Regions from separate parts of the Micromonospora sp. WMMD956 genome, predicted to be linked through region 3. Evidence: riboswitches for the same ligand, from Rfam matches in the RefSeq annotation. Region 3 holds a riboswitch; each other region holds the start of a gene.
The links. Region 3 has a riboswitch for cyclic di-AMP ahead of O7628_RS23430 (C39 family peptidase). Riboswitches for the same ligand answer to the same signal wherever they lie in the genome.
Positions count from the first base shown of each region.

Region 1: linked by a shared signal. The riboswitch ahead of O7628_RS04495 (hypothetical protein) and the one ahead of O7628_RS23430 (C39 family peptidase) in region 3 are both predicted to bind cyclic di-AMP.
Region 2: linked by a shared signal. The riboswitch ahead of O7628_RS15440 (hypothetical protein) and the one ahead of O7628_RS23430 (C39 family peptidase) in region 3 are both predicted to bind cyclic di-AMP.

Region 1 covers NZ_JARUBI010000005.1:960,655-966,052, reverse strand. The annotation lists gene O7628_RS04520 (cellulose binding domain-containing protein) at 1-581, shown strand, start outside; gene O7628_RS04515 (hypothetical protein) at 688-1,095, opposite strand; gene O7628_RS04510 (hypothetical protein) at 1,254-1,400, opposite strand; gene O7628_RS04505 (STAS domain-containing protein) at 1,741-2,103, shown strand; gene O7628_RS04500 (SRPBCC family protein) at 2,181-2,630, shown strand; gene O7628_RS04495 (hypothetical protein) at 2,680-3,750, opposite strand; cyclic di-AMP (ydaO/yuaA leader) riboswitch at 3,755-3,884, opposite strand; gene O7628_RS04490 (cation diffusion facilitator family transporter) at 4,038-4,952, opposite strand; gene O7628_RS04485 (AAA family ATPase) at 5,060-5,398, opposite strand, start outside.
Region 2 covers NZ_JARUBI010000005.1:3,345,480-3,350,877, forward strand. The annotation lists partial or broken gene O7628_RS15430 (helix-turn-helix domain-containing protein) at 1-241, opposite strand, end outside; gene O7628_RS15435 (carbonic anhydrase) at 414-1,154, shown strand; gene O7628_RS15440 (hypothetical protein) at 1,215-2,240, opposite strand; cyclic di-AMP (ydaO/yuaA leader) riboswitch at 2,245-2,375, opposite strand; gene O7628_RS15445 (YibE/F family protein) at 2,542-3,978, opposite strand; gene O7628_RS15450 (heavy metal translocating P-type ATPase) at 4,441-5,398, shown strand, end outside.
Region 3 covers NZ_JARUBI010000005.1:5,339,143-5,344,540, forward strand. The annotation lists gene O7628_RS23415 (acyltransferase) at 1-246, shown strand, start outside; gene O7628_RS23420 (hypothetical protein) at 296-676, shown strand; gene O7628_RS23425 (hypothetical protein) at 821-1,594, shown strand; cyclic di-AMP (ydaO/yuaA leader) riboswitch at 2,042-2,184, shown strand; gene O7628_RS23430 (C39 family peptidase) at 2,405-3,280, shown strand; gene O7628_RS23435 (CDP-glycerol glycerophosphotransferase family protein) at 3,410-5,110, opposite strand; gene O7628_RS23440 (bifunctional cytidylyltransferase/SDR family oxidoreductase) at 5,153-5,398, opposite strand, start outside.

The DNA.
Region 1 (5,398 bases), 4.4 Mb from region 3:
TCAACGACGACAAGCACCAGTACGGCAACGCGGGCGAGGCCCTGACCGGCGACCCGCGCGTCTACGGGCGGGCCTACCTGGGCACCAACGGGCGGGGCATCATCGTCGCCGACCGGCTCGGCGGGGCGACCACCCCGCCGGCGACGACGCCCCCGGTCACGACCCCGCCGGCGACCACCCCGCCCGCGACGACCCCGCCGGCCACCACGCCCCCGGCCACCACGCCTCCGGTCACGACGCCTCCGGCGACCCCGACGGGCACGCCCGTTCCGGCCGGGGCCTGCTCGGCGACGTACAAGGTGACGACCTCCTGGTCCGGTGGCTTCCAGGGCGAGGTGACCGTGAAGAACAACAGCGGCTCGCCGAAGAGCTTCTGGGGAGTGGTCTGGAACTTCCCCGGCGGCCAGCAGATCACCCAGCTCTGGGGCGGCACCTACACCCAGACCGGGGCGCAGGTCGTGGTGCGGGACGCGGGCTGGAACGGGGCGCTGCCGGTCGGCGGCAGCACCACCTTCGGCTTCGTCGCCAGCGGGACCGGGGCCAACTCGACCCCGGCGATCCTGACCTGCACGGCCAACTGACCGCACACTGACCGCCCCGCGCGGTCCCGAGACGCCGGGCCGGCCTCCCCGCACGGAGGCCGGCCCGGTGCATGTCTCGAAGGGGCTCGGGTATTCGCCGGGCGGCTCAGCCGTCCAGGCCGACCGGGGAGTTGGGCCGGTCGACGTCGACGAACTCGATCTCCTCGACGTCGCGCTCGCCCCGCCGCCCGGCGGCCCGCGCCGCCGAACCGGCGGCCCAGCCGATCGCCGCCCCGGCCAGGGCGGCCCCGACCAGCAGCGCCCAGGGCAGGGCGGGCCGGCGACCGGCGAGCGCGTCGAAGGCCCGCACCGCCCGGCGGCGCGCCTCGTCGGCCGCGGAGCCGACCAGGTCGCCCGCGTCGTCGGCGAGGCCCGAGCCGCTGCGCCGGGCGGAGCGGGCGGTGTCGCGCACGCTGTCCCCGGCGGAGACGACGGCGGAGGCCAGGTGCTGCCAGGCCTGGTCCGCGATCCGCTCCGGCTTGCTGCGGCGCTCCAGCAGGTTGGTTCCGAACATCGTGCTACCTCCTCGGGTGCCGAAGCTTGCGGCCACTTCGGACTGCGGCGTGGGACCGGTGGGCGGCCGACGCGCCGGGCACTGTCCCGGCGCGGTCCGCCCACCGGGGCAGTGCCCCGCCCGACGCCGCCGCAAACCCCGGCGCGTCGGCCGTGCCCTCAGCGTACGGACACCACCGCCGCGCCCCGGGCGAAGTCGTCGTCGTCATCGTCATCGTCGTCGTCCCCGGCGCCGCCGAAGCCGCAGGCCAGCATGAGTGCGAGCAGCGCGCCGACGCCGGCCAGGCCGGCCAGTCTCCGGATCATGGGGGTGGTTCCTTCCGTGCTGCGGGTGTGGACGCCGCCGATGCTAGGCGGGGCGGGCAACGGCGGCGGGTCCGGCCGGTGACGGAAGGTGGTCACACGCCCGGGGTGCGGGGTGCGCGCAAAGGTCAGGGGAGACCGCTACCCTGGGTCGGCGACACCGGCCCCGGGCCGGTCGTCCGGCAAACAGGATCTGAAAAGTCCGGATAAGGGCAGCGTGTTTTGCCCTGATCCACGAATTGCTCATCCCGAGGGGTGGCGACCGAGGCCATCGGAGGAATACTCTCGGTCGCGGCCCGCGTACTGATGAGGCGCCCGTCAACGGGCGAGTGGAGGTGCTCGCGTGAGCCTGTCGATCGTGAAGTCGGTTCTTTCCGGTGGTGTCATCGAAATCGCCCCGCGCGGTGAGATCGACGTCGACACCGCGTACGAGGTGCGTGAAGCCATCGCCGAGGTGCTCACCAAGGGGCGGCCCGCCCGCATCGAGCTGAACATGCGTCTCGTCACCTTCATCGACTCCGTCGGCATCAGCGCGATGGTGGCCGGCTTCCAGACCGCCGAGGTCAGCGGGGTGAAGCTGGTCGTCACCGAGCCGAGCCGGTTCGTGCACCGGCAGCTCTGGGTGACCGGCCTGCTCGGCCTCTTCGGCGCCCCGGAGCCCTACCTCGCGGGCACGGCCACCCCCGAGGTGCTGCCGGGCGCCTGACGCGGCCGCCGGCGCAGGTCCACGTGCCGGGGCGTTCGGCCCTTCCCCCACGCCCCCGGGTGGGGGACGATCGACGGATGCCCCGGCGCGAGAGCTTCCAGTACTCGGTCCAGGCCCGCTGCCCGCGGGCGGAGGCGGTGGCGCTGCTCAGTGACCCCGCCCGGCAGACCGAGCTGCATCCGTTGATCACGCGGGTGCGCCGGCTGCCGCCCCGGCCGGGCGCCCTGGCCAGCTACGCGATCACCGACCAGCTCGCCGCCGGGCCGGTGCGCTTCGGGGTGACATACCACGCGGACGTGCTGACGGTGACCGACGACGAGATCGTCACGGTGGCCCGGCAGCGGCCGGCCACGACGGTGCGTAACCACACCCGGCTGCGCGACGAGCCGGACGGCCTCCTCCGCGTCGACGTGGAGATCACCCTGGCCGCGCCGACGCCGCTGTTCGCGTACGCCTTCCGGCAGGCCCGCTCGGCGCACCTCGGGCTGGCCCGCCGGCTCGGCGAGGTGCTCGGCCGGGCGGCGTAGCGCCCGGCGACCCGCCCCCGGTGGGGGAGGGCCGCCGTGGCGCGGTGGCTCAGATCACCGACAGGTGCACGTGGTTGGTGTGGTCGCTGGACGGGTCCCCGTTTCCGCCGCTGTACGCCTTCCAGCCGCTGCTGGGCAGCCAGATTTGCTTGAACCAGATCACGTAGAGCACGGCGAGCCGGTCGGCGTTGCGCACGAAGTACGCCGCCAGGTTGTTGCCGTAGGTGCGGTCCCCGCCGCTGGCCACGCCGCCGAAGCCGCCCTTCTGCGCGGCGAAGTCGCAGGCCCGGCCCTTCGGGTGCTCGCCGGAGCCGCCGGGCCGGTAGCAGGAGACGTACCGGGTGAAGCCGGCGGCCTTGGCCTGGTTGAGCGCGTGCAGGGTGCGCGGGGTGATGCAGCCGTTGGCCGGGGTGGGGTCGTTGACGCTGCACGACTCCGCCGGCCAGGAGCCGTCGGAGTTGCGCTTCGCGGGGGTGGCGTTCGCGCTGGAGGTGCCGCCCGGGCTGGACCCGCCGCTGCTGCTGCTGGCCTTGTCGTTGGCCACGGTGAGGGCCCGCTCGGCCTGCTCCTTGCGCTTGCCCATCAGCGCGACCTGCTTGCGCTGCTCGCGGATCTCGCCGTCGAGGGCCTGCCGGGTCTTCGTCGCCTCGTCCCGGGTGGTCAGCAGCTCGCGCAGCGCGCGGTCCTCGTTCGCGGCGATCGTGTCGAGCGCGGCGGCCCGGTCGAGGAACCCCTCGGGGGAGCTGCTGTCGAGCAGCACCGAGGCGGCGGTGAGCCGGCCCTTCTTGTACGCCACCCCGGCGATCTCGCCGACCTTGGCGCCCCGGGTGACCAGCTCGGCCTCGACCGTCTTGAGCTGGCCGCCGAGCTGCTGCTGCCGCTTCACCGAGCGGTCGAGGGCGGTCTTGGCCTCCAGGTAGCCCTTGCTGGCCGCCTCGAGCTGGGCGCGCAGGGCGGGCGTGCCGCCCTCCTCGTCGTCACCGGGCGCGGCGAGCAGGCCGACCGGCGGCGCGGCCCCGGCCGGCGTCACCGGCGCGACCCCGAGGCCGACGGCGAGCGTCAGCGCCAGCGCCGCCGCCACCCGGGCGGCGATCCTTCCTACAGGTGCCACTACTGGCATGTGCGTGTCCTTCCGTCAGCCGCCGACCGGGTTAGCTGACGGGTTCGGGACGGAAGATCCCTACCGCTGGAGCGGATGCACCCCACACACATGGTTCCCCGGCTCGCCCACGGGCGATTAGGCGGCGGCCACCACAGGCGCCGGAGGGCGCCGCCCGGCGGTGGCCGGGGCTGAGCCTACCGGTGCAGATGGGGCCAGCGCTGCCTCCGTGACGGAGGGTACGCGGATGAAACCTGTCAAGTCGGCTATTCGGCCGCGAATGTCGCAAAAATTGCTGGATTCCCGTCTCACCAGCCGGCCGGGCCGCAGCCGTCGCGGGCCGCTCCGGGCTCGACCTGCAACGTGGCGTGCTCGATGTGGAAGTCCTCGTGCAGGGCGGTGCGGGCGGCGGTCAGCACCGCGCCGACCTCCGCGCCGGGCGCCATGGTCAGGTGGGCCGAGGCGACCTCCATGCCGGAGGTCAGCGTCCAGACGTGCAGGTCGTGCACCTCGACCACGCCGGGCACGGCGGCCAGCCGGTCGTGCACGGCGGTCACCTGGAGGTGCTCCGGCGCGGCCTGCACCAGGATGCGCACCGCGGCCCGCCCGAGCCGCCAGGTGCGGGGCAGGATGAACACGCCGATCGCGACGGCCACCGCCGGGTCCGCCCACCACCAGCCGGTCGCCATGATCAGCACCGCCGCGCCGATCACGCCGACCGACCCGAGCAGGTCGCCCAGCACCTCCAGGTACGCCCCGCGCATGTTGATGCTCTCCTTCGCCCCGCTGCGCAGCAGGGCGAACGCGGCGACGTTGGCGAGCAGGCCCAGCACCGCCACCACGAGCATCGGGCCGGTGGTCACCTCGGGCGGGTCGCCGAAACGGCGGACGGCCTCGACGAGGACGTAGACGGCGACGCCGCTGAGCAGCAGGGCGTTGCCGAGCGCGGCGAGCACCTCCAGCCGGTAGAGCCCGAAGGTGCGCTGCGGGTCGGCGGTGGCCCGGCGGGTGGCGGTGATCGCGGCGAGCGCCATGCCGATGCCGAGCACGTCGGTGAACATGTGCCCGGCGTCGGAGAGCAGCGCCAGCGAGCCGGTGCCGAGCGCGGTCGCCGCCTCGACGATCATCAGCGCGGCGAGCAGCGCGAACGCCGCCCAGAGCCGCCCCGAGTGGCGGTCCGCCACGTTCGCCGCCCCGTGGTGGTGGTCATGCCCTGCGCCCACGCCCGCGCCCTCCGTCCGTGATCCCCGCCCGGCCCAATCTATGCTCACATCGCAATATGTGCAAGTGATCGACAGCGGTCCGGCCCGGGAACGGCCGGGGCGGGCGGTCAGCCCGTCGGGTCGATCGTGACGAGGCGCTGGGTCGCCCGGGACAGCGCCACGTACAGCGTCCGCACGCCCGAGCCCGGATCGGCCCGGATCTCGCCCGGGGCGACCAGCACCACCCCGTCGTACTCCATGCCCTTGGCCTGGAGGCTGGTCACCACCTGCAGGCGCGGCGCGGCCCGGCCCGCCAGCCAGCCCGCGACCTCGTCGCGGCGCGGCACCGGCGTGATCACCCCGACCGTGCCCTCCACCTCGCCGAGCAGCTCGCCGACCGCCGCGACGGTCGCCGCCGCCAGCCCGGCCGCCGGCACGGTCAGCTCGACCGGGGCCACGCCGGTCGA
Region 2 (5,398 bases), 2.0 Mb from region 3:
TGGGGTTGACCGTGTATTCGTTGCGCCGGCCGACCCGGGTCCGCCGCAGGTAGCCGCCGGCCTCCAGGTCGGCCACGATCGCCTGGGCCGCACGCTCGGTCACGCCCACCTCGTCCGCGACGTCCCGCAGCCGGGCGGTCGGGTTGCGGGCGATGGCGAGCAGGACGTGACCGTGGTTGGTGAGGAACGTCCAGTTCCGGGTGCTCCCGTTCCCGCCTGCTGTCGTCGCCATGTCCGACATGTTAGGGCTCGGCGACGACGCCCACGCTCCTGGGCCTGCGCGGACCGAGGCGCGGGCCTGCGCAACCCCTTCCCAACGCAGGAAATGTGTATCACGTAACGCTTGACGTGCCTTTTGCTGCGTGTGACCGTGGGGGAACTGGTCGTGCGCGTGAATGACGAGGTGATGGGGCATGGAGCAGTCCAGCATGTCGATGGCTCAGGCGGGCTCCGGGCAGCTCGATCCCCGCACGTCCGTCGGGCGACCGGGCGAACCGGGCACCCCGGGTGCTCGCTGCACCCCGGCCCGGGCCCTCGCCGAGCTGCACGCCGGCAACCACCGCTTCGTCACCGGGACGCCGCGCCACCCCAACCAGGACGCCGGTCACCGGGCGGCCGTCGCCGACGGCCAGAACCCGTTCGCGGTGATCGTCGGCTGCTCCGACTCCCGCCTCGCCGCCGAGATCATCTTCGACCGCGGCCTGGGTGACCTCTTCGTGGTGCGCACCGCCGGGCACACCGTCGGCCCCGAGGTGCTGGGCAGCGTCGAGTACGCCGTGACCGTGCTGGGCACCCCCCTGGTGGTGGTGCTCGGCCACGACTCCTGCGGGGCGGTGCAGGCGGCCAAGGCGGCGACCGGCACCGGCAGCGAGCCCGCCGGAAACCTGCGGGCCGTGGTCGACGCCGTGGTGCCCAGCCTGCACCGGGCCGCCGAGCGGGGCGTCGAGAGCATCGACGAGATCGTCGACATCCACATCGCGTGCACGGTCGAGGCGATGCTCGACCGGTCGCCCGTGCTGGCCGCCGAGGTCGACGCGGGCCGGTGCGCGGTAGTCGGGATGTCGTACCGGCTCAGTGCCGGCGGGGTGCGGACGGTGGCCGCCGTGCCGGCCGCCATGGCCACGGACCCCACCCCGGCGGCCGCCGCCGCCTGAGACGCGAGAGGGGCCGCCCCGTAGCGGGACGGCCCCTCTCGTCGTGCGCGGCGCGCCGCGTCAGAGCAGCGACATGTGCACGTGGTCGGTGTGGTTGGACGGTCCGCTGTAGGAACTCCAGCCGTTCGCCGGGAACCAGATCTGCCGGTTCCAGATGACGTAGTAGATGCCGAGCCGGTCGGCGTTGCGGATGAGGAACGCGGCGAGGTTGTTGCCGTACATCCGGGTGTCGTTGTTGTGCCAGGGGGAGAAGCCGCTGTTCTGGAGCGACCAGTCGCAGGCCCGACCCTTGGGGTGCTCCCACGGCCCGCCCGGCCGGTAGCAGCCCACGAACCGGTTGAAGCCGGCCCGCTTGACCTCCTTGTAGGCGTGCAGCGTGCGGGGCGTCACGCAGCCGGAGGTGGTGGGGTCGTTCTCGCTGCACGACTCCGGCCGCCAGGTGCCGTCCGACGTCCGGCCCGGCGCGATCCGCGCGACCGGGGACGTGGCGTTGACCAGGCCGCCGGTGAAGCCCTTGCCGCCGACCAGCGCGAGCGCCTTCTCGGCGTCGTGCTTCTTCTTCGCCATGACCGACGCCTGCTTCTGCTGCTCGCGCACCTCGGCGTCGAGCGCGAGCTTGGCCTGCTCGGCGCGGTTCTTCGCCGCGCTGACCTCGGCCAGCTTGTTGGCGTTGACCATGTTCAGCTCGTCGAGGGCGGAGGCGCGCTTGACAAACGAGTCCGGGCTGTTGCTCTCCAGCAGCATCGCCATCGCACCGACCCGCCCGGTCCGGTACGACTGCGCGGCCATCTCGCCGACCTGCGGCGCGAGCGCGTCCAGCTCCTCCTGGGCCTTCCGCACCTCGTCGGCGAGCTGGGCCTGGCGCTTCTTGGACTTTTCGAGCTTCGACTTGGCCTGGACGTAGTCCCGGTTCGTCGCCTCGATCACGTCGGTGATGAGCTGGGGCTCGTCGTCCTCCTCGTGCCCCGAGGGCTGGGGGGCAGCGGCGGGCAGGGCGAGCGCCGGGGCGGCCGGCCCGGCGACGACCGCCAGGGCAGCGAGCACGGCCACCACGGGTGTCAACCAGCGGTGCAGGGGTGCCGTCACAGTGTTCCCTTCCATCGACCGCCGACCGGGTTAGCTGACGGGTTCGGGGCGGAAGCGGCCCCTACCGCTCGCGCGGATTCACCCCGGGCACCTGGTTCCCCGGCTCGCCTCGCGGCGATTGGGCGGCGGCACCGCAGGCGCCGCTTCGCGCCTTCGGCGGTGACCGGCAGCGAGGTTACCCGAGAGCACATGCGGGGAGCTACGTCCGGATGCCGACTAAAAGCGTCATTTCGTAATCGCCGTCGGTAATCAGTGATGCGCTTCTCAGGGCGGATGCCGCCGCCGGTCACGCTGCGCAGTGTCACCATGCGGTCTCCGTGCCTCCTTCTCGGTGCGGCCGTCCGGCCGGGGGGTGGGTGGGGGCGTGGTCGTCGGGGAATCCCTCGGCCGCCCGGCCGCCGCCGAGCGCCTCCAGCGCGAGATCGCGGTCCGCGGTCCGCCGCCCGCCCCCGTGGGTACGCGCCGCCGGCACGTCCCCGCCGCCCGCCTGGCGGGTCCGGGGCGCGGCCCCGTGCCCCGCCGTGGGTCCCGCCGTCGTGGGACCCGCTGCCGTGCGCCCTGCCGCCGTGACCACGGCGGCCAGCCCGGTGGTGAGCGGCACGGCGGCGATCAGACCCAGCGTGGCGACCGCGCTGCGGACGATCTCCTGGGCGAGGAACTCGCTGGTCAGGATCTCGGTCACGGGGCGGGAGTCGGCGGTGAGCAGGAGCAGCAGCGGCAGCGACGCGCCCGCGTACGCCAGCACGATCGTGTTGACCGTGGAGGCGATGTGCGCCCGGCCGACGCGGGTGGCCGCCCGGTAGAGCTGCAACCGGGACAGCCCCGGGTTGGCGTGCGCCAGCTCGGTGACGGTGGCCGCCTGGGTCACGGTGACGTCGTCGAGCACCCCGAGCGACCCGATGATGATGCCGGCCAGGAGCAGGCCGTGCAGGTCCACGTCGCCCCGGAACATCGACAGGGTGGTCGCGTCCTCGCTGCCGTACCCGGTGAGGTGGGTGGCGGCCGTGGCCAGCGTGCCCAGCAGGCCGGTGAGCACCAGGCTGCCGAGGGTGCCGAGGACGGCCACCGACGTCTGCGCGGTGACCCCGTGGGTGAGGTACAGCACCACGAACATGATCAGCGCGGAGCCGACGACGGCGATCGGCAGCGGCGACCCGCCCGCGCCGATGCCGGGCAGCACGAAGGTCAGCAGGATGGCGAAGGTGGCGGCGAGCCCGGCGAGGGCGGCCACCCCCCGCCAGCGGCCGAACGCGACGATCGCCAGCGCGAACACCACCGCCAGCCAGATCAGCGGGGCGCCACGCTGGTGCTCGGCGATGTTGTAGGCGCTCGCGGTCGGGTCCGCCGGATCGGTGAGTTTCACCAGCACGATCCGGTCGTCGACGGCGACGGTGGGCGCGCCCGGGCCGGTCGGGACCGGCGTCTCGACCTGCCGCCCGGCGTCCGGCCCCTGCTCCACCCGGACGGTCACGGTGCCGCACGGGCCGTCCGCGACGCCCGGCCCGCCGCCCTCCGGCGTCTCGGGCTGCGGCGGGCACTCCTCGGTGACCACCCGGGTCACCGTGCCGTGGTAGCGGGGCACCGGCGAACCGCCGTCGACCTCCGGGCCGCCGGCGCGGGGCCACAGGACGACCGCCGCGATCACGGTGATCACGAAGAGGGGCACCACGGTCGCGACGAGGACCCGCCGCACCCCCGGCGGGGTGGGCGGGGCGGGTCGGTTGTGGTCGGCGCCCATCGACGATCTCCAAACGGTGTCAGCGCGGGATACGGCCCGGCGGCCCGGACGGTTCAGCGTGGCGGGCGATCGGTCGGCGCCGGACGCCCGGCTCCCGCCGCCCGGCCTTCCGTTCCTCCGGCCCCTGGTCTCCCTCTCCGTCGGCCCCGGTCTACCGCTCCGCCGGCCGTCCGGAGCGGCATCCCGCGTCCCACCGCCCGGAATCGTAGCCACCCTCACCTGCGAACGCAGGTCGACCGACACCATGTCGGCGACATGGCGGTGTTCCGGCCGCCGTGATACCGCCACATGGCCGACATGCCGCCGGATCGACGGGCGGCAGGGCATGTTGGAGACATGGCCCACGACGCGCACGCCGATCGCACCGGGCACCCCACCCAGGTCGGGCACGCCATCCATGCCGAGCGCGACCACCACGCCGGGCACGGCGGGCACGACAAGCACGCCGGGCACGACCCGGAGATGTTCCGCCGCCGGTTCTGGGTCTGCCTCGCGTTGACCCTGCCGATCGTCGTCACCAGCCACATGGTGATGGACTGGTTCGGCTACTCGCTGGAGTTCCCCGGCCGGGCCCTGGTCGGCCCGGTGCTCGGCTCGGCGGTCTTCTGGTGGGGCGGGTGGCCGTTCCTGGTCGGCGCGGTCCGGGAGCTGCGCGACCGGGCACCGGGCATGATGCTGCTCATCGCGATGGCGATCAGCGTGGCGTACGCCGCGTCGCTGGCCACCAGCGCCGGCGCGTTCGACCTGGACTTCTGGTGGGAGCTGGCGGCGCTGGTCACCATCATGCTGCTCGGGCACTGGCAGGAGATGAAGGCGATCGGCCAGGCCCGGGGCGCCCTCGCGGCGCTGGCCGCGCTGCTGCCCGACGACGCGGAGCGGGTCGGGCCCGACGGCGGCACCGAGCGGGTCCCCGTGGCCGCGCTGCGCGTCGGCGACGTGCTGCTGGTCCGGCCCGGCGGTCGGGTGCCGGCCGACGGCCGGGTCGTCGGCGGGGCCGCCGAGCTGGACGAATCCATGATCACGGGCGAGTCCCGCCCGGTCGACCGGTCGGCCGGCGACCGGGTGGTGGCGGGCACGGTGGCCACGGACTCGGCGATCCGGGTCGAGGTGCAGGCCACCGGAGAGGAGACCACCCTCGCCGGCATCCAGCGCATGGTCGCCGAGGCCCAGCGCTCCAGCGGCCGGGCCCAGGTGCTCGCCGACCGCTTCGCGGCCTGGCTGTTCTACGTCGCGACCGCCACCGCCGTGCTGACGGTTGTGGTCTGGTCCGCCCTGGGCGACCCCGACGAGGCCGTCGTGCGGACCGTCACGGTGCTGGTCATCGCCTGCCCGCACGCGCTGGGGCTCGCGATCCCGCTGGTCATCGCGCTGTCCACGGCGGTGGCGGCACGCTCCGGCATCCTGGTGAAGGACCGTCTCG
Region 3 (5,398 bases):
TATCTGGTGCACGTCTTCGTCATGATCACCGTCCTGCGGCTTGCCGACCGGCTCGGCACGGGCCTGCCGGGCTGGTGGGGCCCCCTGGCGGCGGTCGGCTTCCTGCTGGTCAACCTCGGTCTGGCCGCGCTGTTGCACCGCTGGGTCGAGATGCCGCTGACCCGCCGGCTCGGGCCCCCGCGCCGCCCCCGCCCGCCGGCCGCCGCCCACCCGCCGGTGGTGCGCCGCGCCGCGCCGAGCAGCTGACCCGCCCGCCGGCGGCGCGTCGCGCGACCGGTGGCGGTAGCGTGGACGGGTGCTTCCCGTCGCGCTGACCTGTCCCCTGTGGTGGGTCGCGCGCTGGACGGCGCGGATGCTGGCGACGCTCGCCGTCGTGGTCGCGTTCTCCCTCGGCGCCGCGGCGCTGCCGGCGGGCGCGGTGGTTCCCGGCGGCGTCGACCCCGGCCCGGCCGGCGCGGTCGCCGCCGCTTCCGCCGCCGCCGATCTTGCCGCTTCCGCCGCCGTGGTGGCGGCACCCGGATCCGCAGGGGCCGCGACCACCGCCGCCGCCACCATCGGCCCGTGGCCGTCGCCCGCCGGGGCCGGTCGCCCGCCCGCCGCCGCGTCGGCCCCGCAGCGGGTGCCGACCGGTTTCGTCCCCGCCGCCGCCGGCCCCCGCGCGCCGCCGGCCGCCTGAGCAGCACGGCGGGCCCGCCCGCCGCCGCCGACGAACCGCGCCGCCCACCCGCCTGCCGGGCCGGCCGCCCCACCCCCCCCGCCGCCCGCGCCCCGCCCGGCGGCGTGGATCCCGTTCCGCCTCCACCGTCGTGAGGTGCCGACCATGGACATCGTGCTCTACCAGTTCCTGACCGAGGTGCCGCTGGCCGCCGCCATCTGGTCCGTGCTGCTCGTGCTGGCGCTCACCGTGCTCGCGGTGCTGGTCGCCCGCCCCGAGCGGGACCACCCGCCCGCCGTCGAGGCCCCCGCCGGGCCCGCCGCCCCGCCCGCCCCGGCGGTCGCCGACCTGCGCCGGTACGCCGACGAGGTGGCGGTGGCCGCCGCCGGGGCCGCGCAGAACGCCCGCCGCCGCCGGGCCGCCTGGACGGCCGCCCAGGACGCCGCCGAGCGGGCCTGGCAGGCGTACGACGAGGCGGAGACCGCCGCGCGGCGCTTCCGCGACGCGGGGGCGCTGCCGACGCCGCACACCCCGCGCACCCCCACCGAGTACGCGGCCCGGGAACGCTGGCTGCACCACGCCGCCACGGCGGCCCACCTGCGGGGCGAGCTGTCCATCGGGCAGCTCTGCGACGTCTTCGCCTGCCGGGGCGGCTGGGACCCCCGGCGGCACCCGGTGGAGCAGGAGGTCGTCCTGGCCCGGGCCGTCCGGGACGGCAGACTGGCCCGCTACCGGGCCGCCGCCGCGCGGGAGCGGGCCGCGTGGGACGACGCCGAACTGGCCGCCGTGGCCGCCCGGGCGCTGGCCGCCGAGGCGTACGCCGCCGCCGAGCGCGTCCGCCCCGCCCCCGCGCCGGCTCCCCGCGCGGCGGTGGCCGGCCGGCTCGTCCCGGCCCTCGGCTGGCGGCCGGCCCGCTGGCGCCCGGCCCGAATCGGCTGACCCCACCCACCCCCCACCCCCCACCGCCCCGGGCCCGGTGATCAAGAAGTTTGCGTCATCGTGGAGATCAACTCTGACGCTTTTCTCTTGATCACCGGAGCGAGGGGGGAGGGGGGAGGGGGAGGGGCGGGCCTCGCTCTTTGGTAAGGCGGGCCGGGGTGGCTTCCGGGATTTGCCGTGAGCCGGGTCACGGCCGTCCGAATCCGGGCAACCGGTCCATTCGGTCCGATCTCTTGACGCAATGCGCCGACAATCGCGGCAGGTTGTCCCGTTGCAGGCCGGTGGCGTCGCCTGGGCCGATCCTCCCATTGAGGCGCGTCAGTCTCTTCTGACCGGTAAATCGACCGACGATGGGACGTTTAAGCAGTTCGGAGGGGGTTGGCAGGGCTTCCGTCGGCCAGTAGTGTCGGCCCGTCCGGTGCGGTACCCGATCGCAAGAGGCGACGCCGCGCCGACCCGCTCAATCGTGATCATCACGAACCGGGGACCCATTGCACGTCCGGGGTGAATCCGCGGGCCACGGCCTGCGGTAGGGCGATCTTCCCGCCCGAATCCGTCAGCTAACCCGGTAGGCGGTGTCGGAAGGAGTTCCATCCTCGTGCAGTTTGACCCCACCCCCCGGGTTGTTCCTCCACCACGGAGCCCGGTGCCCGCGTCCGTCGCCGTCGAGCCGGCGCACTGACCGTCGCACCCCTGCGTACGCCCGCCTGAACGGGCGTCCCCCCAGAAAGCGGACCCCACCGGCCGCGGACACGTCCGCGCCGCCGTGCGCCGACGCGCGCCCGGGCGCCCCCGCTTCCGCCCCGCCCCGTGGAGGAACACGTGAACGATCAGCTCAAGCGGCACCTGCGGCGACTCGCCACGGAACGCCCCTACCAGGTCGTCGCCGGCTCCGCCGCGGCGCTGCTGCTGGCCTCCGGCACCGGCGCGCTGCTCACCGCCGTCAACGACGACCCCGCCCCGCAGCGGACCACCAACGCCGCCGTGGCCGAGGTCGCGCCCCGCCTCGACGGCGCGGCCAGCCGCGCCCAGGCCCGGGTCGCCGCGCCGCCCGCGACCGCCGCCCCGGGCAGCGCCTCGCCGTCGCCGAGCGCCACCCCGACCACCCCGAACCCCGACCTGACCGCCAGGTCGACGCCGAAGAAGACGACGCCGAAGCCGGCGGCCCCGAAGCCGCCGTCGACCAAGGTCCTCGACTACGACTACGAGGCCCAGACCACCTACTACTACTGCGGCCCGGCGGCGGTGCGCAACGCGCTCTCCGCCACCGGGGTCGACGGCACCCAGGACGCCCTGGCCGTCCGCCTCGGCACCACCGAGATGGGCACCAACTCCGCCTACGACACCACTCGGGTGCTCAACGAGATGGTCAAGGGCGAGCCGTACCGGACCCGGCTGATCCCCGGCGGCGCCGCCACCCCGGCTGAGGCGGAGCGGCTGCGGGCCGACGTGGTGCAGGCGGTCAGCGCCGGGCGCGGCGTCGTGGTCAACATCGCCGGCGACGCCACCGACGTCGACGGCGGCTGGCACTCGTTCCCCGGCGGCCACTACATCGCCGTCGTCGGCTACCGCGACTCCGGGCGCACCGTGCGGATCGCCGACTCGGCGGACCCGGCCGTCCCGGCGTACTGGATCAGCACCGCCGCGCTGGCCCACTGGGCGGCGACGCGGGGCTACTCGGCCTGACAGCACCCTCCCCCCGCCGGCCCCGGCTCTCTTCGCAAGAGAGCCGGGGCCGGTGCCCGTCTGCCCGCCGAAGCCTCGGCTTCTGCCACAAGCGCGCAGGAACCGTCCAGGAGCCGACGGGCGGGACGATCAGGCGGTGGGGGAGGGGGTCATCGCGTCGGCGGCGCGCGGGGCCGGCGGGTTCCAGCCCGGCTCCAGCTCCCGGCGGGCCGCCGCCAGGAACGCCTCGGCGTACGACTCGACCGGGAAGTCGCCCAGGTAGTGCGCCCGGGTGCCCCAGCGGGCCGCCGCCTTCGGGTCGGTGTCCAGCAGCAGGCCGAGCACCTCGTCGAGGTTGCCCGCGTCGCGCCGCAGCACGTAGCCCGAGCCGGCCAGCGGGAACCGCTCGACGAACCGGTCGCCGTCGCCGGCCATGTCGGTCACCGCGTACGGCTTGCCGGAGTAGAGGTAGTCGGAGATGACCCCGGAGACGTCCGAGACGAGGGCGTCGGAGCGGTTGACGCAGTCGACCAGGGACAGCTCGCGGCTGGCCGCCGCGCCGAAGACGTGCTGCCGACCGGTGCGGGCCCGGTCCGCCGCCAGCAGCTCCGTGAGCCGGGCGAGCTGCCGCGCCGACGCCGGGTTCTGCCCCGTGTACGGGTGGGCGCGCAGGATCACCGTCGCGCCCCGGGCCAGCAGCCCCCGCACGATCGTCTCGCCCACCGGCAGCGAGCAGTAGTTGGCGTCGGCGTGGTGCCCCGTCCAGGTCGGGGTGTAGAGCACCGTCGGATTCGCCAGGCCGGTGGCCGGCGCGCGGCGTACCTCGATCGACTCGACCTGGGGGCGGCCGACCACGACGAACTTCTCCGCCGGGATGTCCACCCCGGCGCGGGCGTACCGGTCGATCGCGGCCCGCCCGGCGACGAAGTTGCGGTCGAACAGCGCCGTGACCGGGTTGGCGCTCGGGGCCTTGTCGCTGTCGCCGTGGTGGATCTGCACGTGGGTGAGCTGCGAGAACCGGATGCAGTGGCTGTTCTTCGCCCCGTGGTTGACGTAGAACGCCACCTTCAGGCCCGGCACCAGCGCCTCGTCCATCGCCTTCAGCGTCGGGCAGTAGACCACCGGGGCGCTGGTGGCCGCCGCGATGGGGGCGAGGAACTCCGGCTCCCGCACCATCACGAAGAACGGCCGGCCGATCCGCTCCAGGTAGGGCAGCCACATGGTGACCTGGTATTCCGACCCGGGCGGGGCGGAGAAGTGCAGCAGGAACTCCGGCCGGTGCGCCCGCAGCGCCCGGGCCGCCGCCGAGCCGCCCGCCCCGGGCCGGAACCGCCGCTTCGCCAGGTCCGCCGCGACCGCACCGGCCCCCGCGCCGACGGCGAGGGCCGCCAGCAGGGCCACCCAGGCCGGCAGCGCCAGGGCGGCGGCCAGCGCCACCACGGCGAGCAGCGCCAGCAGGGCGTCGCCCAGCCGGGCCGCGACCAGCGGGGTCCACGACCGCACCGGCAGGTTCGCCGCCCGGATCTCCAGGTCGCCGGCCTGCCGCAGCGGCCCCACCAGCAGCGCCAGCCCCAGCAGCACCAGGGCCGTCGCCGCCAGCGCCGGGTCGAAGCCGGCGTCGAGCCGCCGCGCGTAGCCGACGAGGATGGCGGCGGCGAGCAGCACCGCCTCGGCGGTGCTGTCGGCGGCCGGGCGGACCCGGCGCTCCCAGCCGGCGGCGGCGAGGGCCGCCACCGCGAGCGCCAGGCCCCAGCCGGTCGCCCCGGTCAGGGCGAGGGTGAGGAATGCCAGCACCGCCAGGCCGGTGGCCGCCACCCGGGCGGCCAGCTTCCTGACCAGGTCACCACGCATGTCGCTTCGCTTCCTTCGCCCGTCGCGGTGGCCGTCGACCCGTCAGCCGGCCGTGGCCGGGGCGGACGCCCGGCTGGCCTGGGCGGGCACGCTCGCGGCGGGCAGCTCGCCCGGCGCCCGGCGTACGTCGATGACCTGCCCGGTCAGCTCGGAGATCAGCACGTCCAGCGACGACTGGGCGACGGTCTCGGCGGCCAGCAGCGTGTGCTCCGGCTCCTCGCCGAACGCCTTGGTGCGCATCGGCGTGGCGGTGCGCTCCGGGTTGATGCAGTTGACCCGCACGCCGAA